3 regions of the Paenibacillus sp. FSL H8-0317 genome follow, and region 1 is predicted to be linked to each of the others. Evidence: predicted binding sites of a transcription regulator. Region 1 holds the regulator's gene; each other region holds the start of a gene.
The links. Region 1 encodes Rex, which represses fermentation and respiration genes when NADH is low (regulators of the CRP and FNR family bind a similar motif). Its sites were predicted from a motif close to TTGTGAAATATTTCACAA; they were not measured.
Positions count from the first base shown of each region.

Region 1 (11,192 bases):
CTTGCCATCATAGATCATGACTACAGCATAACTCAAATATATAGTTCTTATGTGAACCCTGGTGTACCGATTCCCCCGTTTATTTCGGGGTTAACGGGTATTACCGATGAAGATGTGGCGGACGCTCCTTCACTCGAAGAGATGATGATGGAGATGGTTCCGCTGCTTAATGATGTGGTGCTTGTTGGACACAACGTCGCTTTTGATTTTCACTTTTTGCAGAATGCTCTCGACCGTTGCGGTTATTTGCCGTTCACCGGCCGCATTCTGGACACGATTGATTTTCTGAAGATCACATTCCCATCACTGGGTTCTTATCAACTCGGTTATGTGTCTTCCGAATTTGGATTTCAACATGATCGCCCTCACCAGGCAGACAGTGATGCACTGGCGACAGCCTATGTGCTGCTCAAGTGTCTGGATGAGTTAAAGGAATTACCGCTCATAACGATTCAGCGCCTCAGTGACCTGTTTGCACCAGAAGACAGTGACTTGGGCTGGTTCTTGGACGGAATGCGCAGTGAGAAGGAAGCAGAGCCGATTCAGGATCTGGACGGACATACCTATTATCGTCAGCTTGCTCTTAATGTAAGTGATTGGACCGATATTGGTGCACCACGCGATGAGCGGGAGGCTAACCCCCTTGATGGTGTAAGCTTCGAACAGTTTATGGACCAGGTTCGGGAGAACCTGAAGGATACACTGGATCATTACGAAGAGCGTGAAGCGCAGACTCAGATGTTCAGCAGTGTAAGGCAAGCCCTGGATGAAGAGAAACATCTCTTGATCGAAGCAGGAACAGGCACTGGTAAATCTCTGGGTTATCTGTTGCCTGCTATTTACGAAAGTGTGAAGCAAGAACAGAAAGTTATGGTTAGCACGCATACAATCAATCTGCAGGAGCAATTGAGAGAGCGAGACATTCCGATGCTGACCCAAGTGGTTCCGTTCCCGTTTAAGGCTGCTGTCTTCAAAGGACGTGGACATTACCTGTGCCTGCGCAAATTTGAACACAAAATCAATAAACGTGAATTCGCCACACCTAAAGAGGATTATTTCACAGCGGCTCAGATGATTGTCTGGCTCACGCAGACCGAAACCGGAGATGATGAGGAACTTAACCTTAGCGGACGCGGAGGGGACTTCTGGGAGACGGTACAGAGCGAATCCGAATCATGTCTGGGAAGATCCTGTCCATGGTTCCGTAAATGCTTCTACCATCGTGCCAAACATGAAGCAGGGTTGTCTGATATCGTAATCACCAATCACTCCAAATTATTTACGGATGTAAAAGCCGCGCATCAGTTGCTGCCAGCCTATGAGAGTCTTGTGATCGATGAGGCACATCATTTGGAGGATGTCGCTGGTAAACATCTTGGAATGCATATGAAATATTTCACCTTGGTTCATACACTGACCCGCCTGTTTAAAGACAGTCGTAATGGTCAGTTGCCTATGCTTCGTTCCCAGTTATCCGGGCATGAAAATTCAGTGCAATGGGGCTCCATGGTGGATCAAATGTTCCCGCTCGCTCTTGAAGTTAAGGAGCTGTGGGATCGTATGAGCGATGCCTTGTTCGGTCTGTTGCCTGAACGAAGTGATGCTTCACCGGGAGAGACGGGGCAATTTTCACTGCGTCTGAAAGCATCTCAGAAACCTGCTAAATGGGAGGAGTTGCAGGATCTGGAGAACCAGATCTATGTGACTCTGGGCGATTTGGTTCGCAAAGGGGACAAATTGCTGCTTGAGGTGAAAGAGGATCAGGATGATTATCAATCGGATAGTCTGATCACGGACATTACAGGATTGCTGAAAGATCTGACCACATTGAAGGAGAATCTACGTTTCTTCATGCGAATGGATGACGCCAAAACGGTGTACTGGATGGAAGCCAGCGGCCAGTTCCGCAGTAAATCTCTCCAGCTGTATGCCGTACCTGTAGATGTCAGTGCACAGCTTAAGGATTTGTTTTTTGACAAAAAGAAAAGTGTTGTGCTTACATCGGCTACGCTCTCTGTGGATAAGTCATTCCAGTTCATGATTGAACAGCTTGGCTTGCAGGAAGCTTCCGAGAATAATCGGCTGTTAACGTCGATGCTGCCTTCACCTTTCAACTATCGCGATCAGGCACTTCTGGTGATTCCGCGTGATTTCCCGAGTGTGAAGGGAAGTGTGGGTGATGCGCACTTTGTTAATATGCTGGTGCAATCCCTCGCAGAGACGGCAATTGCCACGCGTGGACGCATGATGGTTCTGTTTACTTCATACAAGATGCTGCGACAGGTCTATGATCCGCTGAAAGAAGCTCTTTCTGGTAACGACATCTCGTTACTTGGGCAAGGCGTTGACAGTGGAAGTCGTTCCAAATTGACTCGCAGGTTCCAAGATGCCAAAGCAACGGTACTTTTGGGCACAAGCAGCTTCTGGGAGGGTGTAGATATCCCGGGAGAGGCCCTAACCTGTCTCGCTATTGTTCGACTGCCTTTCCAGCCACCGAATCATCCGTTGGTGGAAGCCAAGAGTGAGCTGCTTCAGGAACAGAAGAAAAATCCGTTCATGAAACTGTCCGTGCCGCAAGCGGTCATTCGTTTCAAACAGGGATTTGGCCGGTTGGTGCGTACAGCGAAGGACAGAGGAATTGTCATTGTTTATGATACACGGGTGATTGAAGCGTACTATGGTAAATTCTTTTTATATTCATTACCTGGTCCCAAAATGGAACACATGCTCACGGAGCAGATGGTTCCACGAATTACCGAGTGGTTGGAAAAACCTGCTAATGAACAAAAATAATGGTTGTTTTGTTCGTTACATCATTGCATGACACTATTGTTTGGCGTTAAACTTTATTAGATATTCCCGTATCCGATTTAAGCAGTTGCACGCAAGAACTTATAACCTAAATTACAAGGAGCATTCTGTATAAAATGTCACGTTTATCTTTGAGTTTATACAGAATGCTCATCTTTTCATCTATTATTTTATCGTGGCCTTGGTAAGGGGGAGCAAGAATGAAATCGGATAAAATTTCGGAAGCGGTGGTACGACGTCTGCCTGTATACTTGCGTTATTTGAACGAGTTGCATCAGCGTGAGGTGGCTACTGTTTCTTCTCAAGAGCTTGGACAGAGGCTGGATCTGAATCCGGCCCAAATTCGTAAAGACCTGGCTTACTTCGGTGATTTTGGTCGTAAAGGGATCGGGTATGATGTATCCTATTTGATCGAGAAAATTCGTCACATTCTCAAGATCGATCAGCAAATTAATGTAGCTCTGGTAGGCGCGGGTAATCTAGGTCAAGCCTTGTCCAACTACAACGCATATCTGAAAGACAACATGAAGATTGTTGCTGTATTTGATGCATATGGACCGAAGATTGGTAGTCAAATCAACAGTTTGACGGTAAAACCAATGGATGAATTGACGGAAGCGGTTAAAACGGATAACATCCGCATCGGAATTATCACGGTTCCGGATACGGAAGCCCAAAATGTAGCCGATCAGCTTATTGAATCCGGAATCGAAGCGATCCTTAATTTTGCACCAACAATTCTAAAAACACCGCCGCATATCCGCATTCACCATGCTGACTTTACAACGGATCTGCTTAGTTTGGCCTATTACTTGGAGACTGGAAAGGACGACGAGGAAGATGACAACAAATAGATGGGTAATCCACAACGGCAAATTTGCCGTTAATGAAGGCGGCACAACATGGAACGTGGTCCAAGGATACATGGTTGTTGAGAATGACAAGATTGTGCATATTGGTGAGACATTGCCGGATGAAGACAAAAATAGTACCAAGGTAGATGGAAAAGGACTGTTCTTCCTGCCGGGTCTGATCAATACGCATGGTCATGCAGCGATGTCGTTGCTCAGAGGGCACGGAGACGATCTTGCATTGCAAGTATGGTTGCAGGAAAAAATGTGGCCGATGGAAGCGAAAATGACTTCAGAAGATGTATATTGGGGAACCTCGCTATCGGTGCTTGAAATGTTGAAAGGCGGAACTACGGCTTTCCTGGACATGTACGATCACATGGATCAAGTGGCCAAAGTTGTGGAGCAATCCGGCGTTAGAGCAGCACTGGCACGTGGTGTAATCGGGCTGTGCTCGGAAGAAGAGCAACTGCGGAAGCTGGAGGAGTCGGCAGCGTTTGCACGTGAGTGGAATGGACAGGCAGATGGTCGTATTACAACCGTAATCTCGCCACATGCCCCATATACATGCCCTCCTGACTACATAGAGAAGCTTGTACAGGTAGCGAATGACCTAAACCTTCCTCTCCATACACATATGTCTGAAACGCTTCGTGAAGTGGAGCAGAACGTGGCTGATTATGGACTGCGTCCTGTGGCACATCTGGAGAAACTGGGCTTTTTCTCCCGTCCATCCCTGGTTGCACATGCGGTGCATCTGAATGATGAAGAGATTGAAATTCTGGCCCGTCATGATGTGGCTGTATCCCATAACCCGGGAAGTAACCTGAAACTTGCTTCCGGAGTTGCGGGGGTACCTGCATTGCTGAAAGCAGGAGTTACCGTGTCACTCGGAACAGACGGACCAGCAAGCAACAACAACCTGGATATGTTCGAGGAAATGAGACTGGCTGCATTGATCCACAAAGGTGTATCTGGTGACCCGACGGCAGTACCGGCAGGCGAAGCGTTACTACTCGGAACGTCATATGGTGCCAAATCCATCTTCTTGAACAATACCGGAGCGCTTCAGGTCGGCATGAAGGCTGATTTTATCGCCCTTGATATTGAACAGGCACATTTCTATCCACATACAGACCTGATCTCACATACGATCTACTCGGCTTCTGCCAAAGATGTTGAGCACGTATGGGTGGATGGAAAACAAGTGGTGAAACATGGCGAATGTCTGACGCTGGATGAAGAACGTATTTTGCGTGAGTCTCAATTGGCATTTGATGGTCTGCTTGCTCGTTAATTGCAGGACAGCATCATAGGGAAAGGAAGTTCGGCTTTTGAAGAAAAAAAAGAAGTGGATATGGATTTCGCTACTTGCACTGGTTCTGATTCTGTTTGGACTTCAGCGTTATTACGTCTATGTCACGCAGGACCAGCGCAAGGAAGAAGCGCTCGCTATAGAGGCAGCACAGAAGCAACTGGGCATTACATCCTATGATGAATTGCGCAAGTACATCTGGGGAGACAAAGAAGGCTCTGACAATATCTACTGGACCCTGATCGGCAAAAATAAGGATAACCAGGATGTTATGGTCTGGGTTAAATTCGATGCAAACAATCAACCGGCTAAGGGTGCAAACGCTGTACACAGTGAGCTGCTGCAGAATGGCATGTCCGAAGCGCAGATCCGCAATCGCTTCAGTTCTGAAGTTCCTGCCGGTGAGATTAAGCGAATCATGCCCGGAGTTGTGAATGGAATATATGTGTGGCAAGTGTATTATAAAGACGGTACGCATAACCACTATCGCTTTTATCGTTTTAGCAACGGAGAACAGGTGGACCTGGTCTACACACTCCCGAACAGCTAGAACAAATAGAGTGACATAACTAGAGAATTTAAAGAAATGAAAGAACCGGCAGACGGATATCCGACTGAACCGGTTCTTTGTGTTGTCTGTAAACATTTTTGATTTAAATAGTTAAAATTAATAATTTATTCATATTTTCGCCTTCGAAATTGTATATACGATGTGATATACTCAGATATGTACTCAAAGTTACATTCAAAACAAATAAACCTGTCGAAATTATCGCAGGAGTCAATGATTCGTATATACCAATAAGCCAGTAGGTTAGGCCAAAATCTGGGAGGGGTAATTCACTTGAAGCTAAAAGTATTGCCTATTGCTTTAACTGCCGTCATTTCAGCCGTTGTGTTGTTTGGAGGTTGGTTTGTATATCGTCAGGTGGCCGTGCAGAATCCGATTGAAAAGATGGTTAACCAGTACGATGGAGTCAATGACGTTCAATTAACTATTAACCGCAATGACGTACAATTGAAACTGGATCTGCAACCTGATGTTGATTTGGGCAGACTGGTACAATATATTCACAAAGAAGGACAGACGGTGATTGGTTCACGCTCGTTAAAGCTGGATGTTGTGGATCATTCCAACGAGGCGCTTGAGAACTGGTGGGGTGATGCCATGTTTACCGTAGCCCAGGCGATGGAGAACAAGCAGTACACCGAAATTACACCAACGTTGTCGAAGATGGCGACGAACGGGATTAAAGTGAATACAGCTATGGATGACAACAATGTATATGTCAGTCTCAGTGACGGAGATGCTAGCAAGTTTATAATTCTGCCGCGTGTGCCCGGTCAGATAGGAGTGTGGCCTAATGCCTAAATGGACAAAAGAAGTTGCCATCGGATTTTTTCCTGTGTTGATTATTTTCCTTGCGTTTACTGGTGTTAATATTGTTCCGATTCTTATTGCGGCGGCGGTTGTCGGTGGTCTGCTGTTCATGATGCAAATGCGTGGCGGGATTACAGTAGGCGCTGCACAGGAACGTAAACGTAAGAAAAAAGGACCTTCCAAGCTTACTTTTGAAGAAATTGGTGGACAGGACAGTGCCAAGCAGGAATTGCGTGAAGCGCTTGACTTTCTGATCAAACATGAAGAAATCCGGAAGTTCGGGATTCGCCCGTTAAAAGGGATCTTGCTGACGGGCCCTCCAGGGACAGGGAAAACGTTGATGGCGAAGGCTGCTGCACATTACACCGATTCTATTTTTGTAGCAGCATCGGGTAGTGAATTCGTGGAAATGTATGTTGGTGTGGGTGCCAGCAGAATTCGGGATTTGTTCAAGGACGCGAGAACCCGTGCCACCAAGGAAAATAAGGAAAACGCTATTATCTTTATCGATGAAATCGATGTCATCGGGGGGAAACGTGAGGGTGGTCAACAGCGTGAATATGATCAGACTCTGAATCAGCTCCTGACGGAAATGGATGGAATCTATTCTTCCGATACGCCAAGAATTCTGGTTATCGCTGCAACGAACCGTAAAGAGATGCTGGATAGCGCCCTAACGCGACCGGGACGTTTTGACCGTCACATTCAAGTGGACTTGCCTGACAAAAAGGGCAGAAAGCATATTCTGGAACTGCATGCGGTGAACAAACCTCTGTTGAAGGAAGTTAATCTGGAGAAAACAGCGGAAGAATCATATGGTTTCTCTGGTGCACAACTCGAAAGTGTGATGAACGAAGCGGCAATATACGCCATGCGGGATGGGCTGTTGAACATCGAACAGCGGCACTTGTCTCTGGCTATTGATAAAGTCATGATGGGTGAAAAGACAGACCGTGAGTCCAGTGTGGAAGAGAAGAAAAGGGTCGCTATTCATGAGTTGGGACATGCCATTATGGCTGAACTTGTTCGTCCAGGCAGTGTTAGTCAGGTGGCACTCAGTCCGCGTGGTCAGGCGCTGGGATATGTCCGTCATAACCCGCAACAGGAACAGTTCCTATATACGAAGCGCTTCCTGGAAGAGCAGATCATGATTGCACTCGGAGGAGCAGCTGCGGAGGAAATGTACTACGGTGGTCGTTCCACAGGTTCACGCAATGACTTCGATCAGGCAACCAATGTTGTGCAGACGATGATGGCTTCCGGATTGACTTCACTTGGGATAGTGAACATGGATATGGTGACAACCGAGGAACTGATGAGAGAGAATAAATTAATTCTGCAAGAACTGATGGAACAGACGAAGCGGTTGCTTGAAGAACAACGGACAATTTTCGACAATTCACTCGACATCTTGATTCGTGAGGAAGTTTTGTCTGGCGAACAATTTCGTTGTCAATTTCGTGACAGTGCCCTTCTACCAGCATAATTTATTTATGCTGGTTATTTTTTTTTACATTTCACTCGTGCTAAGATATTATTATATGTTGGGTCGAAATTTGTAATTTTCGGCGAACAGGGTACAATAGAGAAATAGAGAACCGAAAGGATGGAGCAGAACCATGTTTTTCAAAAAAATAGGAGTTGTCGGCGGCGGTACGATGGGACAAGGTATTTCCCAGATGCTCGCAGCTAAAGGACTTGATGTGCTTCTCGTGGAGCATACAACACAAAAGCTGGATCATGCATATGACATGATCGAAACCAATCTGGATAAACAACTGGAGAAATGGGCGATTACAAAAGCGGAGAAGAAATTGATTCTTTCCCGCATTACCAAGGTAGCTCATTTAGCTGAACTTGGAACTTGCGACATGGTCATTGAGACAATTTCAGAGGATCTGGATGCGAAAAAAGCAGTATTCAGCCAACTGGACCAAGTTTGTCCAAGCAATGTCATTCTGGCAAGTAATACATCCACGCTGAGTTTGACCGAGCTTGCAAGCTCGACCAAATATCCAGAGCGTGTTATTGGCATGCACTTTATTCACCCGGTATCCCGGGTTGATCTTGTAGAGATTATTCGTGGACTGAAAACTTCGGATACAACATTCGAAGAGACCAGACGTTTTGTTGAAGAAGTAGCGGACAAAAAAGGAGTCATGATTTATGAATCCCCTGGATTCGTAACTTCCCGTCTGATCTGCCTGCTGATTAACGAAGCGTTGCATGTATTGCAAGAAGGTGTTGCATCTGCTGAAGATATCGATGATGCAATGCGTATCGGATACAACTTCCAACATGGACCACTCGAAATGGCTGACCGTTTCGGATTGGATTCTGTTGAAGCTGCACTCGAAAGAATGTTCCGTGAATTCGGAGAATTGAAATATCGTCCTTCTACAGTCCTGAAGAAAATGGTGCGTGCAGGACACCTGGGTGCCAAAACAGGCGAAGGATTCTTCAAGTACGACAAGGATGGTGACCGACTGTGAAAGTACTCGTAATTAATGCGGGGAGTTCCTCGCTCAAATATCAACTGTATAATATGACTGACGAATCTGTACTGGCTAAAGGTCTGGTAGAGCGGATCGGAATGGATTCCTCCATCCTGACACACAAACCGACAGGCCGTGAGGATGTTACAGAAGTTAGTGAGATTCTGGAGCATACAACAGCGATCCGTAAAGTCATTGATATTTTGACTCACAAAGAAAATGGTGTACTGGATTCTGTAAGTGAAATTCAAGCGGTTGGACACCGTGTTGTTCACGGTGGTGAAGCATTTAAAGAATCTGCATTGGTAGATGATGCTGCCAAAGCTGAAATTCGTCGTTTGTTCGACTTGGCTCCACTTCATAACCCTGCAGCAATGATGGGTATTCGTGCGGCTGAATTAAATATGCCTGGTGTGCCACAGGTAATGGTCTTTGATACAGCGTTCCATCAGACGATGCCGGAAAAAGCTTATCTGTATGCTATTCCGCGTGTGCTTTACAAAAAATATAAAGTACGTCGTTACGGCGCACATGGTACTTCCCATGATTTCGTAAGCAAGGCTGCTGCTGAGTATCTGGATCGTCCATTGGAAGATCTGAAAATCATCACTTGTCACGTGGGTAACGGTGGTAGTGTAACGGCAGTTAAAGGTGGCGTATCCGTGGATACTTCGATGGGTATGACTCCACTTGAGGGACTGATGATGGGAACACGTAGTGGTGACCTTGATCCAGCCATCGTACCTTATGTAATGAACAAGGAAGAACTGAGCGTAAGTGAAGTGAACTCCATGTTGAACAAACACAGTGGATTGCTTGCGATCTCCGGAATCAGCAGTGACATGCGTGAGATTACGGAAGGTATGGAGAATGGCGATGCCAACTCCACGCTTGCTTTTGAAATGTACGAATACCGTCTGCGTAAATACATCGGCTCATATGCAGCTGCAATGAACGGTGTAGACGTGATCGTCTTTACGGCAGGTGTAGGTGAGAACTCCGTTGTACTTCGCCAAAAAGTATGTGAGCAACTCACTTATCTGGGTGTTGAACTGGATGAAGCGCTGAATGCCATTCGTTCCGGCGAACCGCGCCGGATCACAACAGCGAATTCCAAAGTGGAAGTTCTCGTTGTGCCAACAAACGAAGAATTGGTCATTGCACGTGATACACACCGAATCGTATTGAATTCTCAGTAATCTAACTGTAAAGTAAATATAGAATGACAAGGAAGTGCAGAGGACAGGCATAAGCCTGCCCGCTGCATTTTCAAATTCAGGAATCAAGGGGAGATATGGGCATGAATACGAATTGTGTAATTCGTAATGTGAACGAGCATGTGGGCGAAACCGTAACAATCGGTGCCTGGATTAACAACAAACGTTCCAGCGGTAAAATTCAGTTTTTGCAGCTGCGTGATGGAACCGGATATATCCAAGGGGTCGTTGTAAAAAGTGAAGTTAGTGAAGAGATCTGGAACAATGCGAAAAGCCTGACCCAAGAAAGCTCTTTGTATGTTACAGGTATTATTCGTGAAGAACCTCGCAGTGCGTCCGGTTACGAGATGACTGTTACAGGGGTTGAGATTATTCACCTGACTGAAAACTATCCAATTACGCCTAAAGAGCATGGTGTTGATTTCTTGATGGATCATCGTCATCTGTGGCTTCGTTCCACGAAGCAACGTGCTGTTATGGTGATTCGTGCAGAGATTATTCGCGCTGTTCAGCAGTTCTTTGATGGTAACGGATTCACACAAGTTGATCCTCCGATTTTGACACCATCGTCTGCGGAAGGAACAACGAACCTGTTCCACATCAAATACTTTGATGAAGATGCTTATCTGACACAAAGTGGTCAATTGTATATGGAAGCTGCAGCTATGGCGCTGGGCAAGGTATATTCCTTTGGTCCAACATTCCGCGCAGAGAAGTCCAAAACACGTCGTCACTTGATTGAGTTCTGGATGATTGAGCCGGAAATGGCATTTGTAGATCACGAGGAAAGTCTGCGTGTACAAGAGAAATTTATCGCTCATGTCGTTCAATCCGTGGTGAAAAACTGCCGTGCAGAACTGGAATCTATCGGTCGTGACGTATCCAAACTCGAAGGCATCGTAGCGCCATTCCCGCGTATTACGTATGATGAAGCTATTGAATTCCTGCATGGACAAGGCTTTGATATTCCTTGGGGAGAGGACTTTGGTGCACCGCACGAAACAGCAATTGCTGAGAAGTATAATACACCGGTCTTTATCACACATTACCCTGCTGGAATCAAGGCATTTTATATGAAACCAGATCCGAATCGTCCTGAAGTTGTCCTCTGTGCGGATATGA
Region 1 is NZ_CP150294.1:4,521,827-4,533,018, reverse strand. It holds gene dinG (ATP-dependent DNA helicase DinG) at 1-2,793, shown strand, start outside; gene MHB43_RS20050 (redox-sensing transcriptional repressor Rex) at 3,012-3,665, shown strand; gene MHB43_RS20045 (amidohydrolase) at 3,652-4,959, shown strand; gene MHB43_RS20040 (DUF5590 domain-containing protein) at 4,997-5,527, shown strand; gene MHB43_RS20035 (hypothetical protein) at 5,822-6,349, shown strand; gene MHB43_RS20030 (AAA family ATPase) at 6,342-7,844, shown strand; gene MHB43_RS20025 (3-hydroxyacyl-CoA dehydrogenase family protein) at 7,978-8,850, shown strand; gene MHB43_RS20020 (acetate kinase) at 8,847-10,052, shown strand; gene asnS (asparagine--tRNA ligase) at 10,154-11,192, shown strand, end outside.

Region 2 (11,192 bases), 2.2 Mb from region 1:
AGAGGCATCTTTTCCAAACGCTGATGTTTGGCTGAATTACCAAAGGTGGAGTTTAGGAAATTATGGTTTGGCGGCGATAGGAACATCAATGGATAGGTATCGGCAGGTCCAGCCGGATTCTCTCCATCATATCCTTCAACCAGAGCACTATAGGTAGGGAGCGGCGGAAGCCCTCTCTGTTCCATTGTCTCTGAGTACAATTCGATTTTGCCTGAAGGCGTGGGCAGCTGATCCAGATATGCAGCATGTGGCGTCATATCCAGCTTCACGAATCGATGTTCCTTCAGTCCCTCCAACGTGACTCCATTCATGTAGGGGTTGCCTGTGCCCTGAAGTGCGTCCTCAATCATCTGTTCCGGCGTTTCTCCGAAGATTGCAGGATCGTACCCCATAGCCTGCCCAAGCAGTGAGAACAGTTCCACATTGCTCTTGCTCTCCCCAATCGGTGCAATCACCGGCTCTTGCAGATGAACATACTGATGCCAATAAGAGGTGTACAGGTCCGTCGCTTCAAATGAAGACGTAGCTGGTAACAAGATATCTGCATATTTCGCCGTATCCGTCATGAACAGATCATGCACAACCGTGAATAAATCTTCCCGTGCAAAACCTCGCTCCACCCGCTCGGTATCCGGTGCCACCACCAATGGATTGCTGCAGTAAACCATCATAGCCCGGATTGGCTGCTCCGCTTCCAGCAGCGCTTCACCAATCCGGTTCATGTTCACCACTCGCGGCTCCGGATTCTGCCGCAGCTCCGGACGTTCGAGCGCGTCGCTATTCGTGCTCGCATAACTGTTGGTGCGAACGGCACCGCCGCCTTGCTTCAGCCATTGCCCTGTAATGGCAGGCAGACATGCAACGCTGCGCACGTTCATCCCCCCATTATCATGGTGCTGGAGGCCATTGCCAATGTGAATATGGGCTGCCTGTGCGTTGCCATATAGTTCGGCCAGCTCCACAATCGTTTCCTCCGGCACGCCCGTAATACGTGCAACGCGGTCAGGGGTGTAACTGCGGACATGGTCACGCAGTGCCTCATGACCCACCGTATACTTTTGCATAAACGCTTCATCCGTCAGCCCCCGTTCGAACAGCACATGCATCAAACCCAGCGCCAGTGCGCTGTCGGTGCCCGGGTACAGCGGAATAAACCAGTCGCCCCATTGAGCCGTACGATTGCGATGAACGTCGATGACGACAATCTTAGCACCTTTCTTGCGGGCTTTCTCCGCCAAAACGACCTGGTGCATATTTGTACTGACGATATTGCCACCCCACACCAGAATGAGATCCGCGTGCTCCGTATCTTCCGGCACCGTGCCCCGGTTGGCACCCATCGTATATTTCCAGCCAGTATTTCCGGCCGAGTTACATATCGTCTGCTCCAGGACACTCGCACCTAGCGCATTGAAGAAACGTCGGTCCATTCCGTCGACACCAAGGATGCCCATATTACCGTAGAAGCTGTAGGGCAGGATGCTCTCCGGGCCGTAAGTTTCGGACAATGCAGTGAATTTGGTCGTAATCTCGCGAATCGCTTCATCCCAACTGATTCGTTCGAACTTGCCTTCACCTTTGGCTCCTACACGTTTCATCGGATATTGTAGACGCTCGGGGTGATACACCCGCTCAGTCATATTTCTAACTTTATTACAGATGGCACCCTTGGTGATCGGATGATCCGGATTACCTGCCACCTTCACAATTTTGCCGTTCTCTTTATGTAATAACAGACCACAAGTGTCCGGACAGTCGAGCGGGCACACCGCCGCAAATATACCATTCTCCTGATCGATCATCGTATGGCTCCCCCTCTTTAAAAGCTATCCCTATATCATATCTTCTTCGAGGTTATCACGTAAAGAGAACAGTATATTTTCGCCTAATATTCGCCGCTATAGCAGCTTCAAATTATTTTCAAAAAAATGTTTTGTCGTTTGATTCAACTTCAGAATTCAAGGGTAAATTAAAAATAAGGCATTAGGCTAGTGTTTCCCCACTTCCTCCTCATGCCATATCATGGACCACTCCCGAAATTCGCCATGAACAGGTTTCGTTCCCCCGAACCTTGTCATGGCGAATTTGCTTTGCGTTGAATTCCAACAAGGACCCCATACAAAAAACGATCCCGACCTTCTCCGTCACAGCATATTCGTTAGGCAGTGTGACGGTGTCTTGTTACCCTCCCTCATATGCATCCATCCCACGTCTCTAAATGAAAAAAGAAAAAAGACTTTATGCCCTCATGTTCGGTTTTGGCTCTAAATTTAAGTTGGCCATAGGCCTTCTGCTGCCCCGCGGCCTGTACGACAGACTTCTTATCATCTTTAAGCTTACGTATCCAACTGCCCACATAAGCCGTGCTGTTCTCCATCAATACCAGCTACACCGAAAAGCATCGCCGCCCCGATTTCGGCAACTAATTCCTCTTTGCTGTAGTTTTCATCTCCAAAGGCAGCAAGTTCTTTAATCCTTGAAGGCTATCGTGGCCTGTGCTGTGTACATGCTCGTGGAATAATGTGCTGTAATATTCTTCTGTTTTACTGAAATTACAGATAGGTAGCACCCTCACAATATCGTCAACTGGACGATAGAACACACGACCAGACGGACGGTTTTTTGGAACGGTGAAGGAATGAAGCGAAGCGTAATGGAGTCATGGTTCTTTATTTGCTTCGTAGTACATGGTGGGTATTGTGAAGTGGAGTGAAACGGAGCGAAGCAATGCCCATGATGTATGAGCATTGCCCCAAGTTTTTAGCTTCCCTGCTGGTTCCGTTAAGAATCCCAAGCGCCCCCGGACGGCTTATCCGGGGGCGCTTGGGATTTAGGGACGGTGAACTGCGGGAATAAACACCTGTTTTCTACACTTCTTAGATTTTTGTGTAAATAAGTTTGTCCTGGTGTTTGCTGATTGAAATAAGATCTAATTTCAGACTCCCATCGAAACAATACCCGAAACTTTAAATCTATACTCAGTTCTCGATCTTCAACAAACCAGATAACATCTATTCCTTTTTCCTCAAAATACTTCTTTCGCTTTCGAATCAATTTGCGAAACAAAATGGTCTCTCATAACAAAATTAGAAAATATTCACTTTTAAAGGATGAATTTGGACATCGAGGTCGAATTATACATTTGTAGTACTACACATTATTTTTTTAAAAGGGAGACTTCGACAAAATGAAAAAATTATTAGCAGCAGTATCTGTACCAGCCCTAGCTCTTGCATTCACACTAGGAACCGTTCCGGTTTCAGCCGCTCCAGCTGTTCAAGCTGAATCTACTACAATCGGTGGTTCAATCATTACTCCAATGGATACTACAATTCGTACTACTGTGGGTAGCGACTTCTTCATGACAGGCTCTTCTTTTACTATCTTATATGGCTCCAATGTGGTAAGTCTTTCGGGTGGCAAAGCTACTATGATCGGCGAAGGTACCGCGCAGGTAGCAGCATACAAATCTAATGGTGCACTCAACGGAGTGTACACATTTGTAGTAACTAAATAAGGCATAGTTTTTTAATCAAGGTCAGTAATTGGGGTAACCCAATTACTGACCTTTTTATAATTACTTTTTAATTTGAACTTCTACCTCAAGATTAGTTAGGTACTGTTTTAAAACCTCACCGTTTGGATCCTGTTTAAATGTTCCATTCTCATTAATTTCAATAATGTAAGGTTTGATTGTTATTTTGTCTGGTATTGTATTAAAAGGCTGGAATCGAATATCTGAGGTCAACTCGTTCCCATTCGTTTCATGCCATTCATTAGAACTAAGTAACTTTAGACTGTTTCCATCTGAATCGACAACATCATAGGCTAAGCTAAGTGTAAGTGGATCATACGCCTCTCCTTCTGGTAAACTCAAAACAGTTGATAGATTCGTTGTTACTGGTGTAATTTCAACTTTCTGAAATTTTATTGTGAAATCTTCAAACTTCTTTGTCGCATTAATATTAGTCACAAAAGCGTCTGTGGCATTTTTCTCAACAGGGACTTCAATAGATAAAGGCTTGCTTTCTCCTTTAAGATCAACATTCAAAGTCAGATCAAAGGAATTAGGCAGTATTTTCCCTTCTTGGTTACGTAAATCTGAGAATTCAAGGATAACTGAATTGTTATCAACACCGGCATATTGAAATACTCCAATGTCGTTTGAATTATCAGGACCAAAAGATTGAATATCTTCACCATTAATCAATAGACTTATATTTTTAATATCTTTTTTTAATGGATTATTTGAGATTGATAATTCACTTGTTGGATTTCGCTCTAAGCTCAAGGAAACTCTCGTCCCATCATAAATAATTTCCGGTACTACCAAAGATATGTTTTCATTTGATGCACTTACGTTAGGGAAGTTAACTAAATTCTCTTTAACTGCTACCCTTAACCCTAAGTCTCCTGCTAGCTTAAAGATACTCTTTACCCCAGGAACTTGTTGCAAAGATTCAGCCATTGTAGGTGACACAAATCCACTTGCAATCACCAGCGTTAAACTAGCAGCAACCGTTGTAGCAATAACCCTTTTCTTCACTTTTATTCTCCTTTCAATAGTGGTGATAGGTTTTATATTTTGTTCTTTAATTTTTGTCATAATGATATCTGAGAAATCCTTGTTTGGATCCATTTCACGAATTTTATTTATTACTTCATCCTCTTGTGGTTCCAAGTGTTTTTTCATGTTCTTCATAACCTCCATTTCTGTGTCTATTTAATTTTTTTCGAATACGTTCATATTTTTTTCTAGCATTTGCTGCAGTTATGTTAAGTACATGGCCCACCTCATCAAAAGAATACTCCTCTACAGCCCGTAATAGTAAAATGTATTTTTCATTGAAATTAAGCTGTTGTAATAACACATCAATGTAATTTTTCTGGTTTTCATTAGTGGATGAAACTTTGTTTAAATATTGAAAATCAAGAAGCAGTTGATAATCTCTGAATTTCTTCTTATTTAAATTTATAGAGTGGTTATAAACGATCTTGTGAATCCAAGCAGAAAAAGAAACTGTTTTAGTATAGTCACCAATATGTTGATACACTTTAATGAAAATATCTTGAACTGCGTCATCTACTTGTTCTTTATCATTCAGTAAGTAATAACTATAGAGGTAAACTCTCCTCTGGTACTTCTCAATGATGACTCTGAACTTATCAGTATCGCCTTTCTTTATTTGCTGAATTACTTGATCAATTTCCTCACTGTCAATATTGTCTGGATGTTCAGAAGTCAATTGATATCGCCTCCTTCCGTGTACTTATATAACAATTGGAAACTTCAATTTGTGACACTTAGCTATTCTTTATTTTATAAATACTTTTGACTGCCATCTCCCTCCTCTTTGCTTGCAGCGATTCGTGTGATTAGTAGGGGGAGTAGATTTGTTTGCCTTCAGACACAGGGAAATAGAGCTTGTCTTACACCAAGTCCTTGCTCGATTATGTATTACTTATTATTTAGCTTGACGAGGTCATATAAAGCCTGCGGTTGACCATCGTTTGTGCCGGAGCATCCGGTCCTGCAGCAAAGTTTGCCCAGTGGCTCGAAGCAAATTATACGCAACCAAACCCGCACAGAGGAGCCTAAAGAAGGCCTGCAATGCGCAGAAACCAGGAAAAGGGCTCATTCACGATTCGGACCGAGGCATTCATTTCACCATTTATGGTAAAGGAAATATGCAAATCCATCGTGATTGGATGTACGAACATGAAGAAAAGAAAGATTTAATTAAAATCAAAATCGTTCATTTGATGGAAATTATTCTAGGGGTAGATATTCCGGGGTTGCAAAGTGCTTATCTTATCGCAGTGTTGAACATAACAGAGGTGCACAAGAAATTTGCTCGGTGGGTGAAGTTGAACATACAAATTCATATTAATATGCCTTGGCCTATCCCGGATGTTCACGAAAAGTATCGCAATGATATTTCAAAATCTTTCGATACTTTCTAATTGTTCTGCATGGATCTCGTCTTCAGCTCATGTCCTGATGTCCTGGGTGGGAGCTGCGCGAATCTCGTCCGGATCGAAGAGAGCAGCAGCATGCCGGTCGCTTGGGGGCTGTCGTTTTTTTTCAATGGAAGGAACCACTTCTTTTTTAGAAGCTTTTCGTTCCTCTCCCTACGTAGCAGCAAGCAGACCCTAAAGCTTCTTTTATACATGAACTGCAAATGAAATAATCTTTAAAGTAGGTAAGTTGTTCCGTTGCGGAACAAAATGTACATTCACATGTTCTATACTTCCGCAAAATTATGCGTAGATCATCAAAAAAATATTCAATTGGATCTCCATGCTCGATCCCCAGGTTATGCTTCAGTTCAATAGGCAATACAATACGTCCAAGTGCGTCTATGTGGTATACCATTCCCGTATCTTTATCTTTTTTCATCACCGTTTCCTCTCCTATTTTTTCCTTATTGTACCATATTATTTATAGTTCTATCGGATACTAAGATAATGTTATCTATGGAATGTTCGGGTTTTGAACAAAAATAGGCAAGCTGCAGGAGCTGGCCAAGCATCCAAATTGCCTTAAAAGACGAACGTTGGTGGTCTTTAATATCTGTTAAGGCTCAGTGCGGGGTGTGAAGCGCGGCACAGGAACCTAAAGCGCCTTGGCCGGGACGGCTTAGGCGCTCTAGGTATCGGGCCAAGTAACCCCCCAGCAGTGCGTAGCGGCTCTTAGGTGGCCGCTCTTGCCCTAGTCTTCTTGATTGGTATAAACACTCCTTCGATCCTCCTGCAGAAGCTGAAGCCCTTCCTGATCCGAAATCCTTCCCTTAGTCTAGGCTTGTTTAAACCAAGCCTAGGTTGCAACAGGACACACAAAAGGCGTTCCCAATAATCCAGGAATGCCCTTTTCCTAGAACTTATTTGTAATTGTAATTTTTGGATTCATGTACGCGCCGATATAATTTTATCGAACGCAATCCCATCCTAATCATCGTCATAGTGAAACTTTATTTCCTTCCGTAACGTACACAAATGAGTCCAGTTAACTCTCTAAATTGGTGATAAAAACAATAATATTATGCACTAACTTCATCATGTATAATTGATGTATAGATACTTTTTGATGGTTTAGTTAACTAGCAATAAATTCTATATTCGAATGGAGGTAAGTGCTATGGAGTACCGATTTGAACAAGGTTACTTTTTGATTTATTTTCCTGCTAGAACCACCAGTACTGGAGACATTATGGTGGTTAAATTATTAGACAGACCATTTAAAGATAGAATTGAATTCCTTATAAATAGCAAAAACTATGAGTGCAAATCACGTAATAAATATTTAACGTTTGAGCCAAATTCAAACAATAAATCTGAAAAGCCCGGTGCATTCTCAGCGGTACGAAGCGAGTACAATCGAATGTGGGCAACAATGAATTCATATTTTGAATAATAAAAATTTAATTGGCAGTTGGGGACGACCTACGTCCACACATGCTACGCAATGCCCTCTATGCTTGTTTGCTCCACATCGCTCTAGCCTCCGTCTCCACAGGTTCGATCGACGTTGCTATCTCTGGCTTCACTTTCGGCTCAACTTGGCGCAGGTACACCACCCAATAGGCTGCAGCTACAAACAAAGCTCCTCCAGTCAGATTCCCGAGCCATACCGGAATGAAATTCATCACATATTGACCCCACGAATAATGTCCTTCGAAGATTGCTGCCGGGATGAGGAACATATTGGCCACAACGTGCTGGAATCCAATCGCCACAAATGCCATCGTTGGAAACCAAATGCCTAGTACTTTGCCACTCATCGTATCGGATGCATAGGATAACCACACGGCCAGCGCAACCAGCCAGTTACAGCCGATGCCGGAGATAAAAGCCTGCAGGAATCCATCATGCAGCTTATGTCCAGCCATATCCACCACTTTCGCCAGATATACACCCTCTCCAGTCAGACCAAGCACATGTCCAAACGCATACGCGACAAACAAAGCTCCAACAAAGTTACCAATCGTCACTAACGTCAGATTTTTCAACATGCTGCCCGCGGATAATTTTCGTGCAATTGTCGCGAGTGGAACAGCCATCATATTTCCCGTCAGCAACTCGCCACCACCAATGAGCACCATAATCAATCCAACTGGGAATACCGCCGCACCGATCAAATTAACCAAACTTCCCCACTCTGCTGGCGCAGAAGCAATTACCCGAATATCCAGTAGAAAACCCAGCGCGATAAAAGCCCCTGCCAGAAAACTGAGCACCAGTACAGAAGAGTCCCGATATTGTGCCTTCTTCATTCCTGTTTGCGCCGTATATTGTGCAACCTCAAGAGGTGTTTTTGCTGCCATATCATTCATCCTCTCCTTCATTGTTCATCATTGGATAAGACCATCTAAAATTCATTAGTTATGCGTTGAATACCATATCCTAATTGTATCTTGGTCTTATACAAAACTTTGTGCAAATTATCACAATGTTATGTATAAAAGTCGTTATTCATGCTTGTCATTGAATGACTCTGACAGCAAGGGATATCGTGCATGTTACTTACACCTCCATTACAGATATACAAAAAAAGACTGACGATATGCTCGCCAGCCTTTGTGCATTTTATGGTTCAGTATTTTATATCAACATCTATTCTGCTTCCTTACACCATTGCTGGTGCTTTTACTTCTATTGGAGGCAGTGCTTGCAGACCCGCCGTGTTCAGGAAGTTCCACGGTTTGTTGTAATGTGGCTGGAAGAAGAAGTCGATGAAGGCCAGCTCATCTACGGTCATGTTGTTTTGGATGCAGACCGAGATCGTATTAATCGATTGAGTCAGATCAACCTGTGACATTACTTGCGCTCCGACAATTCGACGAGTAGCCTGCTCATATACCACTTTGAGTAACAGTTTCTCAGCCGTAGGCATGAACTCCGGACGGTAGCTGTCTTCCAGTACCACGGATTCCACGATCAGACCTTCGTCAGCAGCAGATGTTTCCGTCATCCCGGTACCCGCGATATTTTGCTCGTAAATTTTGATACCCGATGTTCCTTGTGTACCCATATACGGTGTCGTAGGGCGAACCAGGTTGCGGGCTACCAGTGTACCCATCCGCACAGCGTTAGTCGCCAGTGGAATGTAAGATGCTTTGCCTGTAGGGTTATAATGGATAGCACAGCTGTCACCCGCAGCGAAGACGTCTTTTTGACTGGTTTGCATATATTTATCCACGATGATCGCACCGTTTGGCAGCATATCCACTTGGCCTTTGAGCAGCTCTGTATTTGGACGGAAGCCGATGCACAGAATAACCAGATCGGTTTCAAACTCACCTTTGGACGTGATCACCTTGGTCACTTTGCCATTTTCTCCAGTAAACTTCTGTACCGTCTGACCAAGAGCCAGCTTGATGCCGCGTCCAGTCAACGTATCTTCGATCGCATCCGTGAATTCAGGGTCCAGGTATTTGTTCAAAATACGGTCCACACTGTCGATCAGGGTAACTTCCTTGCCGTTCATCTGGAAAGCCTCAACCAGTTCTACGCCGATATATCCTGCACCTACAACGGTAACACGTTTGGCATCTTTGGCTTTTTCGATAATCGTGTTGGAATGATTGTAGTTTTTGCAAAGTAAAATGTTATCCATCTCAATGCCTTCAAGCTTCGGAACGACAGGCCATGAACCCGTTGTCACGATCAGTTTGTCAAACGTATCTTCAAATTCTTCCCCGGTTTGCAGGTTTTTAGCCTGAAGGGTATGGCCCTTAGCATCTACTGCTGTTACTTCATGAAGCATCTTGGTCTCAACACCAAGCTCTGCCAATTGATTGGGCGAAGAATAGAACAAACCGTCAGGGTCTTTCACAACCCCACCTACGTAGAGCGCAATGCCACAAGATAGGAAGGAGATATTGTCATTGCGCTCATACACGGTGATGGTAGCATCCGGGTACAATTTGGCGGTATTTACGATGGCTGCGGTCCCTGCGTGTGTACATCCGATAACTGCGATTTTCATTAAAAGTTCCTCCTCGAAATATATAAATGAGTTTGAATATAAGGTTGTTATGGTTGTGAAATATTTCACTTCTTAATCGATACTGTGTATGTGATTAATTTCACTTTACACACTCATTATAATGTGATCTTTTTCACATTGCAATAGGTTGAGCAAAAAAAGTTTGTCGAAAGAAGTCATTTCCCTGTATTCAAGCTTTTCTTCAGCTTTTCTTCAGCTTTTCTTCAGCTTTTCTTCAGCTTTTCTTCCCTTCATTTTATTGATTTCATTTTCCCCGGATTCGGGTCGATTTATGCTATGCAAAGGCTTCCGCGATCCCTGTATGGACGCATAAAGTTAGAAGCGTGCCTTTCATTCATGTTTTAGTTGTACAAAAAATAAATGGCTTCAATTTTCATTACAGAGAGTTGATTTCATGGAGCCAACTCCTACCTGTGAAGAGAATAAATCTGCGTATATAAAATAATCAAAAAAGCCTATCCTCGTTTATACGAGGATAGGCTTCTCAACGTTCATGTATTAACCGAGCAATTTCTCGATATCTGCAATCATGGTCTCCGGGGATTCTTTCGGTTCAACACGACCTACCACTTCACCTTCACGGTTAACAAGGAACTTGGTAAAGTTCCATTGGATGTCGCTTGTTTCGCCTACGCCGGGTTGTTGCTCCTTCAGGTATTGGAATAGAGGATGTGTTTCCTCACCATTCACATCTACCTTGGCGAACACCGGGAAATTCACACCATAGTTAATCTGGCAAAATGATTCGGCTTCCTCACTTGTACCTGGCTCCTGCCCTCCAAACTGGTTACAAGGGAAACCAAGTACAACCAAGCCTTGATCGCGATAACGATCATAGAGCTTTTGCAATTCACCGTATTGCGGGGTCAGTCCACACTTGCTGGCTGTATTGGCAATGACCAATACCTTACCTTGATACAGATCCAGTGAGACTTCTTGGTTCGCGGTAGTTACCGCCTGATATGAATATACGGACATGACTGATTCCTCCCATGACATATGTTGGTTTGGACTGTTGCGAGCACGTTGGCATAACCAATGAACCTACAGCCTGTCTTATTATTATAAACCTGATCGGATGCGATTACCAAATCTCGGATCTACCCATATCCCTTTGCTCCCGACTCACTTCAACCTGACTTGGCAGCCACAATTGCATCATACCGCTCTTGCCGCTCGGCCT
Region 2 is NZ_CP150294.1:6,717,880-6,729,071, forward strand. It holds gene MHB43_RS29930 (molybdopterin-dependent oxidoreductase) at 1-1,802, opposite strand, end outside; gene MHB43_RS29935 (zincin-like metallopeptidase domain-containing protein) at 2,423-2,602, opposite strand; gene MHB43_RS29940 (hypothetical protein) at 3,188-3,517, shown strand; gene MHB43_RS29945 (DUF4179 domain-containing protein) at 3,578-4,693, opposite strand; gene MHB43_RS29950 (RNA polymerase sigma factor) at 4,662-5,246, opposite strand; gene MHB43_RS29955 (hypothetical protein) at 5,551-5,964, shown strand; gene MHB43_RS29960 (AbrB/MazE/SpoVT family DNA-binding domain-containing protein) at 6,110-6,400, opposite strand; gene MHB43_RS29965 (hypothetical protein) at 7,139-7,414, shown strand; gene MHB43_RS29970 (formate/nitrite transporter family protein) at 7,473-8,324, opposite strand; gene MHB43_RS29975 (FAD-dependent oxidoreductase) at 8,627-9,988, opposite strand; gene MHB43_RS29980 (glutathione peroxidase) at 10,508-10,987, opposite strand; gene MHB43_RS29985 ((2Fe-2S)-binding protein) at 11,140-11,192, opposite strand, start outside.
Region 2: the regulator Rex is predicted to act here: its motif matches at 8,433-8,450, upstream of MHB43_RS29970 (formate/nitrite transporter family protein).

Region 3 (11,192 bases), 250 kb from region 1:
CGTAAGCATCTGGCAGACCTGTAATAATTCCTGCTTTACGCGCTGCACGCATGTCGGAAGTATAAGCATCGAATACACCCTGGTTGTGTGTTTTGCGAATGTTTGTAAATATATCAATGACGCCCTGTGGCATTTCAAAGCCATATGCCTCACATGCGTCAATCATCATGCGAATTCCGCCTGTTGGTTGAATGGAACGTTTGAACGGAGCATCGGTCTGAACGCCGACAATCTGCTCTTTGGATTGATCCAGATAACCGGGTTGGTGAGAAATAATAGTACCTGGTGTGTTCACGTCAACGTCAAGGACACCGCCGTTATCCCGTTCTTTTTTGGTCAGATCAGATACGATCTCCCACAATTCTTTGGTATTCTGGGTTGCACCTGCGAGAAATGCTTCGTCACCGTAATACGGAGACAAGTTGTGTGCCAGAAAATCATTCACATCTACGGATTTGGTCCATGTTCCTTTGGTAAAGTTTCTCCAGCCTGTTTGTTGTTTGACATCTTTTTCAATCACCGACATCGTAATCCCTCCACTAATTTGGATTTCTGGACACATAACATCTTGCTTCATTCGTAGCATTGTGTGCCCAGAGCCGCGATTAATGTGAATTGTTTCACATAAACCGGAACATGTTCTCTCTACTTGGGAACCGGAACCGCGGGATGAATGTTTTTCTTACATTTTCAGTATACGACTTGGGGCTTTCATCATCTGTGATTTTTGTCACAAAGCCAGTGAACTAACTCACTCCACCTGCGCTGTGTCCCATTGAAATTGAAACTTTACACAGGATCACTGCGTGGCAGAACAACCTTCCAATCGCTGTTATCCCCAGATTTTTTTGATTCCCTTTTGAAAAGGGAAAATCCGGGGATAAAGGCGAACGCTTCGCTTTTTCAGGTTATTTCTGCCCCTCCGTTGTCGTGTAAAGGGTTCGTTCAAACGGCCCCATCACGGGTTCCGTGTAACCTCTTTGAGAACCCCTTTGCTCCTCTATGCTCGGAGCAAATTAAATCTTAGAATAAAACCTGAAAAACAGATGCTCGCTCTTCTGTTTTTCTGCCCTCTCGTTATTGTGTGAACATCTGGCTCAAACAGCCACGTCACGGATTCCGTGTAACCTCTATAGAACCCGTTGCTCCTCTATGCTCGGAGCAGCAAACCAAATCTTAAAATAAACCCTGAAAAACAGATGCTCGATCTTCTGTTTTTCTGCCCTCTTCGTTATTGTGTGAACATCTGGCTCAAACGGCCCCATCACGGGTTCCGTGTAACCTCTTTGAGAACCCCTTTGCTCCTCTATGCTCGGAGCAAACCAAATCTTAAAATACTCCTGAAAAACAGATGCTTTGCTCTTCTGTTTTTCTGCCCTCTCGTTATTGTGTGAAAGACGGCAATCGGGGCTCCCCTCTCGGGGAACCCTGATCTTCTTGCCGTAAGGCACGCTTCGTTCTAAATTTGTTATTCAAACTTTCCGTAGAAAGCGTTGCGGTATACATCAGCCAGTTCAGTTACCAACGGTAACTTCGGATTGGCGGTTGTACATTGGTCTTCGAAGGCACGGTCTGCCAGATAATCTACATGTGCTTCAAAGTCTTTGGCATCAAATCCGATTTCCTGGAACGATGCTTCAATGCCTAATGTTTTGTTCAGTTTGCGAATGGCATTGATGAGACTCGTTACGCCTTCTTCTGTCGTACGAGCAGGCAATCCCAAGATGCGGGCAATTTCAGCATACCGCTCATCCGCTACAAAGTGCGAATATTTCGGGAACGATGCAAATTTGGTCGGTTTTTTCGCGTTGTAACGAATGACGTGTGGCATCAGGATTGCATTAGTGCGTCCGTGTGCGGTGTGATACTGACCGCCCCATTTGTGCGCCAAGCTGTGGTTAATGCCCAGGAATGCGTTGGCAAACGCCATACCTGCAATCGTGGAAGCATTATGCATTTTCTCACGTGCCAGTTTATCTCCTTGCAGTGCCGATTGCTCCAGGTATTGGAACACCAGTTGAATGGCTTTGATCGCAAGTCCGTCCGTGTAATCATTTGCCATAACAGATACATAAGCTTCAATCGCATGCGTCAGTACGTCCATACCTGTATCGGCAACCGCTGTTTTAGGCAGGGAGTATACAAACTCCGGATCAACAATCGCTACGTCTGGTGTCAGCTCATAGTCGGCCAATGGATATTTGGTGTTGCCTTGATTTTTATCTGTGATAACCGCGAACGATGTCACTTCAGAACCTGTACCGGATGTGGTTGGGATCGCAACAAATTTCGCTTTTACGCCGAGACGTGGATATTTGTAGATCCGTTTGCGAATATCCATGAATTTTTGTTTCAGGTCGTTGAAGTCCGTGTCTGGGTATTCATAGAACAACCACATGGCTTTGGCAGCATCCATCGGTGATCCACCGCCGAGTGCGATAATGCAGTCTGGTTGGAAGCGGCGCATCATTTCGGTTCCGCGGTCTACCGTTGTTGTGGATGGATCTGGCTCAACATCGGAGAATACTTCGATCGCTACTGGCATTTGGCGTTGACGCAGATAGTGTTCTACCTTTTCAACATATCCAAGCTTCACCATCATGGCATCCGTAATAATCGCTACACGTGTGATGTCTGGCATTTTGGCAAGATACTGCGTTGCCCCTTTTTCGAAATAGACTTTGTTCGGCACTTTGAACCATTGCATATTCACGGTACGGCGAGCCACCCTTTTCACATTGATTAAGTTCACAGCGGTTACGTTGGAAGAAGTCGAGTTACGTCCGTATGATCCGCATCCCAGTGTCAATGACGGCATGTTTGTGTTGTAGATATCCCCGATGGCACCGTGTGTGGATGGTGAGTTCACAATAATCCGTCCAGTTTGCAGACGATCTGCGAATTTGCCAATCACTTCTTCATTTGTGGAGTGGATAACCGAGGAGTGACCCATGCCGCCAAAAGCAACCACTTCTGCTGCACGTTCAATTCCCTCTGCTGCCGTTTTAACTTTGTAACAAGCCAGTACCGGGCTTAATTTCTCAGCCGACAATGGGAATTTTGTACCTACCCCTTCAATCTCGGCCACGAGAATTTTGGTGCCTGCTGGAACTTCAATACCGCACAATTTCGCAATGCTTACCGCAGATTGACCAACAATCGCCGGGTTCACCGCACATTTCTCGGCATTAATCGCACCCGCTGTCAATTTTGCTGCTTCATCTTTGTTAACAAAGTAACAGCCGTTTGCAATCATTTTTTTCTTCACTTGATCAAAGATCGGTTCTTCAATGATGACCGCTTGTTCAGAAGCACAGATCATGCCGTTATCGAAAGACTTCGACAGGATCAAATCCGTTACTGCCTGATTGATATCCGCGCTTTTCTCGATGAAGCAAGGTACGTTACCCGGTCCTACGCCCAGTGCAGGTTTACCACAGCTGTACGCTGCACGTACCATGCCTGATCCGCCTGTTGCCAGAATGAGAGCCACATCATTGTGATTCATCAGTTCGTTTGTACGATCCATGGAAGGATCATCAATCCATTGAATACAATCTGCTGGTGCACCATGTTTCACAGCCGCTTCCAGCAGGATTTTGGCGGCTTCCCGGCTACAATTCTGTGCAGATGGGTGGAAACCAAAGATGATCGGGTTACGCGTCTTGATGGAGATCAGTGCTTTAAACATCGTCGTTGATGTTGGATTGGTAACGGGTGTAATCCCCATAATAATGCCGACCGGCTCCGCAATTTTCTGGAAGCTCTCATATTCGTTATCTTCAATCACACCTACGGTTTTGTCATACTTGATGCTGTGGTACACATATTCTGTTGCAAATATATTTTTGGTGATCTTATCCTCATATACTCCGCGGCCTGTTTCTTCTACGGCCATCTTAGCGAGCATCATGTGTTTATCCAGACCCGCAAGCGCCATCGCTTGCACAATCCGGTCAATCTGCTTCTGGTCCATCTTCATGAATGCAGCGTGTGCTTTATTCGCTTTGTCGATTAACGTTTGAATATACTGACCTGCTGTCGGTTCTTTTGCTGGGGCGACTTCGTTCTTTACAGCCATCTCCCTCATCCTCCTAAAGGTTCGTATTAGTTTGTCTCTCTCGTTTACATTCACATCGTAACATGACAATAAACTTAATTATGTGATTTTTTTCACAAAGTATAACAAATTTAATTTAAGTTTTGTAGTGTCCTTCATACGACCATTTTCACTTCCTATTTAAAATATAGGGCTGTAAAATTCATCCTCCCCATTAAAAGTGAATTTTATCACAATGTTTGAAATTTCGTCATTTTTGCCCCCTTTCCTTCCCCCTCAAACGGTAAGATTAGGTATATACTGAACTTAAAAATTGAACCACCGCAATTTGTACCGTCCTTCCTCCCGGCCGAGATGACCCTGATCAGGACGGCAACGGTTTGCGGCGAACCTCGGAGGCTACTGCTTATTACAGAAGGTCGTCCGATGGACACAAAGGGGAGATAGATTTATGAGAGAACTAACAACTGTACTGGAAAAGCGCGGTAATACCAACTGTTTCTCGGAAGCAAATTTCAACCATCTGTTGGTTACCATGAAAGATAGAACCTATCCGGAAGGTACACATCTGTACTGGGAAGGCGACATCTCTGACAAACTTTATTATATGAAACGGGGTCGTGCCCAGATCACCAAATCCACGGATGAAGGCAAGGAACTGATCATGTACATGTATCAATCCGGTGATATGATTGGGCAGGCTGATCCCTTCTTTGGCTCTAAACACAGCTTCTCTGCGGAAGTATTAGAGGATAGTGAGATCGGTGTACTGGAGCATAAAGACCTGGAGATGTTAATCTGCCAGCATTGTGACTTTGCGATCGACTTTATGAAATGGATGGGCATCCACCACCGGTTGACACAGACCAAATTCCGGGATCTCATGTTATACGGCAAACCGGGTGCACTCTGCTCCACCCTCATTCGGTTGTCGAATTCGTATGGTGAGCCTCATGGAGAGCATGTCATTATTCACAAAAAAATTACCCACACGGATCTGTCCAATATGATTGGAGCCACTCGTGAAAGTGTAAACCGCATGTTAAGCGACCTGCGTAAGAAAGATGGGATTGAATATGACAATGGCATGATTGTCATCAAAGATCTGAAGATGCTGCAAGGGATCTGTCACTGTGAGCTTTGCCCGAACGAGATCTGTCGTATTTAATATTTGACTATGCAATCGGAAATTGTTTATATATTTCAATGAAAAAAAGCCCATCTCTCTAAAAAGAGATTGGGCTTCTTGGTATACTTAGGATGCGTTGGTCAATTCAAGCTTTACCGCATCACGTGGATTCAATTTCATGTCCAAACCATTTTCCATTAATTCTTTGTCATTCACCATAATGACCCACCGCTCATTCATACGAGGCGTGACATTCTCGACCGAAACGACAAATTTGTTATTCTCCGACATTCTTACAATGCCGCTGGACTTCAACACATCGCGAACTGTGCACTCCTGAACATAGACGCCAGCATATTGACGATTAAGAGTTGGCATAATGTTTCCACCGCTAACCTTGAGTAACGTTGTCTGATATGCAACGCCATCCCCCCCACTGTCAGCGGCTTTCACGTAAATGATCACTTCATCTTTGGCATGAAGCTCCATGTCCCAATCTTCCTGCTCAATATCCTTGCCATTTAATTTGACAGCCCAGCTAAGCGAAGAATCCAGAGAAACTTCACCGACGGATTGAATCCGTTTGCCATCTGCCGTAAAATCAACCAGTCCGCTATTGAGTAATGCTTTTTTGATTGTCAAACCCTCACTAAAATCTCGCTTAATGGACTTTGTTGCATCAGGCAAAAACGTACTGCCATCTACAGCCACTGTGATTGTATTCGCTGTTTCTGTCTCTTTGACAATTGGCTGCTCAGAAGGCTGTGTCTCACTACAACCAGCCAAGATCGCCAGTAGGAGCAAACATACACCTATGTAACCGGGGATTTTCTTCATCATGTAGGTAACACCACCCTGCGTAAAATCATTCACCCTGTTGTCCATAACCTCTATTATGGCACAACCTTCGGCAAAAAAAAGTGTCAAAGCCGTTACTTTTATAGGGTTCCGCCTCCAAATAAGGCTTGTACAAGAAAGAGAGCCTGCACACAGGCTCTCCAATCTAAATTATTTTCACGTTATCATTGGTTGCGTTATCATTGGACACAAGCCTGCATGTATGTCCGTCCTCCATCGCCATCTTTCAGATATGGATTAAGTCCGAAGAACTGCTCCTCAGACACATATACCCCTGTCAGCAATCGCCCTTCAAGTAATCCACCATCCACCTGTACGCAGCATGAAGGTGCATCTACATACTCCTGATACAACGGAATCTGCCCATATTGTTGATGTACCTTGAATACCTTGCCTTGCTCATGCAAAGGTCGTTCCGAGAAATAGGTAGGCACAATATAACGGGCAATGACATCCAATTCCTGCACGCTATAAAAGGGTTCATCACCAAGCCATGGTGCAAACATTCGAATCTTCTCATATTGAGACCAGACAACCGCCTGAATCAGCATTTCTGCCTGAACCAGCCGACCTTCTCCCACATCCAGAACCCATTGCTTACCATGGATAGTTTCTTCCATCTGAGACATCGTTGAATCAGGTTGCCCCAGCTCACATCCGATACACTTCCAGCCCCTGGACGTTTGAATCCATTTTTGCAGCACCGCCGGAGCTAATCTCGGACCATCGCTGTTCACAGAATGCGTATTCAATTGGGCAAGATCATCCTTAACCGATCGGGAATATGCTGTGCGCTTGAATAACTCTGCAGCTTTTTTGTAAATTAGATGGACCTGAATGGATGCGCTCTCAAGTTCTGCAATATCTTTCTTGCCGTAGCGTACTTCACGGGATAAGCTTTCTTCTCTCATGACGAGTGGGCCTCCTTCGCTCCGGCCGTCTGTGGCCATTTTCTATAGATTATACTACAACTCATGACAACATGTGCATAGCCCAAGAGAAAAACGCCGCTCCACCTAATCCTTAAGACAAAAACCCCTGATTTCCACGGAAATCAGGAGTCTATGTCATTCATGCAACGAATGCGGGTGATGCTTATACGTTAGTCAACCCACTGCTCAGCCCAGTCTTGAATTTGATTCATGACAGGCTGGAGCGCTCTACCTTTATCCGTCAGTTCATATTCAATACGAACCGGCGTCTCGGGATAGACGTGACGAACCAGAATACCTTCACCCTCCAGATCTTTCATCCGTTCGGATAACATCTTATCACTCATGGATGGGATCAGATTGGAGATATCCTTGAATCGCTTCGAACCACTCATCAACGTTTGAATAATTAAACCATTCCAGCGCTTGCCCAAAAAAGAAAACGCCGTCTCAAAACGCGGACACATCCGCAAGTCTTGACCTTCCACATTAATCACCTCTTTAGAGATCACTCAACTTACATTTTGTTAGTATATTTCATAATAACATATTTAAGCTTCAAAGAAAACGCCTGCAACTAAAAAGTTTAAATTTTAGAAGCATAATATCCAAAATGGATCATATATCCCAGTATACATTACACGCTGCGTCGTAACCATGGGAAATATCGTATAACTTCCCATAGTACTATCTTACCCAAAAAGAACCCAACTGCCACAGTCATCATTGACTCGGAGAAGGGTTCCTGGGTATATGCTTGCGTTTACGTTATCTATATCAGTTCAACTAAAGAATATCTACACTAGCACTTCAATGTCAGAACAACTTTCCGATCGCTGTTATCCCCAGATTTTTTTGATTTCTTTCTATAGGGAAAAAAATCCGGGGATAAAGGCGCACGCTCCGCTTCTTCAAGTTATTTCTGCCCTCTCCGTTGATGTGTAAATGTTAGTTGAACTGATATATCTCTTTCACGAAGCAAATTATGAATTAAACCAGCACGCCACCAAATGGTCTTACAGGTTCACTCTTGCCAAATTCCGGCTTAAAACTGCGGGCAGGATATGCCCATTTCACTGCGTTGCTGATTACTCTTAATATTTCCGGTTTGTAATAGGTCGGATACGTCTCATGACCTGGTCGGAAATAAAAGATTTTACCTTCACCACGCCGGAACGTACATCCGCTCCGGAATACTTCCCCACCTTGGAAGTTGCTTACAAATACCAGTTCATCCGGCACTGGAATATCGAAGAATTCACCGTACATCTCTTCTTTTTCCAATACAATCTTGCCTTCGATGCCATCCGCAATCGGATGAGATGGGTTAACACACCATACAATTTCCTGCTCGTCAGCTACACGCCATTTCAGATCGCAGCTTGTTCCCATCAGCGCTTTGAAAGGTTTGGAGAAATGACCTGAATGGAGCACAATCATTCCCATGCCGTTCAGCACTCGCTGCGCAACCTTCTGTGAGATCTCATCGCTTACGCGATCATGTGCCATATGTCCCCACCATATGAGCACATCTGTGGAATTCAGCACTTCATCACTTAATCCGTGTTCAGGCTGATCCAGTGTAGCTGTACGAATAGCAAAGCCTTCGCCGCCAAGTCCGTCAGCCAGTGCTCGATGCAGACCATCCGGGTAGACTTCCCTTACTTCATCGTGAATTTTCTCATGGACAAATTCATTCCAAATGGTGACGTTGATCATATTCAATTTCCCCCTAGTGTAGCTCTAAACCCACCACATGTCGCCCAGCGGTTCTTCGATCAATACTTGCTGGAGATTTTGCACGGCTTTAGAGAATCCTTCTTCAACCGACATCAGACCGTCTTCGTGCTCAATACTTACTACATAATCATATCCGACCAGACGCAAGGCACTCATAATATCTGCCCAAGTCTTGTTATCATGTCCATAACCGACCGAGCGGAACTGCCAAGCCCGATCCAGCATATTGGTATAGTCCTGCATATCCGTTACACCGTGTTTGTTCACGTTTACCGGATCAATCGTTGTATCTTTTGCATGGAAGTGATGGATGGCTCCTTCACGTCCCAAGATGTGAATTGCCTGAACCGGATCAATACCTTGCCACCACATGTGACTTGGGTCCAGATTGGCTCCGATCACTTCACCTGCTGCTTCACGCAGTCTCAGCAAGGTTGCTGGTGTATGAACGGAGAATCCACCGTGCAGCTCCAATCCAACTTTTACGTTACGATCTGCTGCAAATTTACCCCACTCTGTCCAGTAAGGGATCACTTTGTTCTCCCATTGCCACTTCAGGATCTCCTGGAAGTCATTTGGCCATGGTGCAACAGGCCAGTTCGGATATTTAGCATCCTCATGGTCTCCCGGACAACCGGAGAATGTATTCACTACAGGTACTTCCAGCTTCTCAGCCAGTTCTACCGATTTAACAAAATCATCGTGAAATCCTTTGGCAATATCCTTTTGCGGATGTAGCGGGTTACCGTGACAGCTGAGTGCACTGATCGTCAAACCACGTGATTCCACTGCATTTTTGAAGTTTTTCAATGCTGTAGGATTGCTTAATAACTCATCTGGCTTACAATGTGCATTGCCTGGATGTCCACCTGTTCCGATCTCTACTGCTTTTAATCCCTTGGATGCTACATAATCAAGAGCATCCTCCAATTTACGTCCTCCGAATAGTACCAAAAATACGCCGAGTTTCAAGTGCGATTCCTCCCTGGATTAGATATCGTATGATTGCTGAATTCATGAATATTGAACTGTATACAATTACCGTTCAGATCACATGCCTGTTTGATTAGTGTGGAAAATCGAGAGTGTTTCTATCCTGAAATTGAACGTAAGAATACTGGTTATTCTGCTTCACCCGTAAGAGCATCAAGCTTCGAACACTTATTGCTCAGACTAGTGGGATTCCACGGTTTCAATCTCAGTTTGAACTGTGCGAGTTACTGCAAAAGAATCATAGCTGCTTACCAGATGTATGTGCTTGCCTTCAAGTGAAGAACGCTGGAATGAATGCATGGCTTCCAGTACGTGATAAGCAAGCTTGCCACTGGCTTTGTGTTCCCGTCCGGCACGAATGGATTCAACCATTTCCGTTACGCCGATGCCTCGTTCGTTTTGTCCACTTTCGAAGACTGGTTTAACCGTCTCCCAAGTGTCTTGACCGTATCTGCGAACCTTCACTTCCCCGTTAAAATAATTGGGGTCCGGTACACTAAGCGTACCTTCTGTACCATAGATTTCAATACGTGGCAGATCCGAAGCTCCACGAATATCAAAACTGGTGATCATGGTTGCAATGGCACCCTCTGCAAAATCAATGGTTCCTGCCAAGTGGGTAGGCGTCTCTACTTGCAGTGCTGTGCCTTCCTTCGGCCCAGAGCCAATCTTGCGATCTGCAATCTGTATGCCTGCCGAGGCGCTGATTCTGCGTATCGGTCCAAGCAACGTAATCAGAGCGGTCAGGTAGTAAGGTCCCATATCAAACATCGGTCCGCCACCTGCGACATAAAAGAACTCCGGATTAGGATGCCAAGCTTCTGGTCCTCCACCCATAAAGAATGAAGTCGCTGCAACCGGCTTGCCAATGAGCCCATCCTCAATGGCCTTACGAGCTGTCTGTATGCCTGAACCAAGGAAGGTATCCGGTGCAGAACCAACATACAATCCCTTTTCCTCAGCCAACTCAACAACCTTGCGACCATCCTCAAGAGAAATTGCCAGCGGCTTCTCGGCATACACATGTTTGCCTGCTTCGAGTGCAGCCAGATCGGTCATGGCATGACTGCCAGGAACCGTAAGGTTCAACACAAGTTCAATTTCGTTATTTTGCAGCAACTCATCTACATTGTAAACGTTTGCGATATTAAATTCATCTGCCCGTTCCTGAGCGCGTTCACGAATCAAATCCGCAACAGCCACGACTTCAATGACCGGGTTGTTTTTGAGATTTTCCAAGTAGATGGCGCTGATGTTACCACACCCGATGATGCCTGCTTTCATTTTCTCCACTGTGACGTTCATCTCCTTACGCATGGTGAAAATCTGCGTTTGAATGGTTGAGATACTTATGTTTTGTTGGATGTTTCCTGTTCCTTGAATCTAATACTATGGTATTCCGTTTCAGCTTCAATTAAAATGAATAATATGATTGAAACATGAACTATCTGGTCATAATTTTCAAATTGCAAGGAGTATG
Region 3 is NZ_CP150294.1:4,772,886-4,784,077, forward strand. It holds gene pflB (formate C-acetyltransferase) at 1-526, opposite strand, end outside; gene adhE (bifunctional acetaldehyde-CoA/alcohol dehydrogenase) at 1,469-4,081, opposite strand; gene MHB43_RS21390 (Crp/Fnr family transcriptional regulator) at 4,512-5,228, shown strand; gene MHB43_RS21395 (hypothetical protein) at 5,316-6,029, opposite strand; gene MHB43_RS21400 (hypothetical protein) at 6,227-6,958, opposite strand; gene MHB43_RS21405 (helix-turn-helix domain-containing protein) at 7,150-7,446, opposite strand; gene MHB43_RS21410 (ThuA domain-containing protein) at 7,970-8,698, opposite strand; gene MHB43_RS21415 (sugar phosphate isomerase/epimerase) at 8,723-9,691, opposite strand; gene MHB43_RS21420 (Gfo/Idh/MocA family protein) at 9,893-11,005, opposite strand.
Region 3: the regulator Rex is predicted to act here: its motif matches at 4,162-4,179, upstream of adhE (bifunctional acetaldehyde-CoA/alcohol dehydrogenase).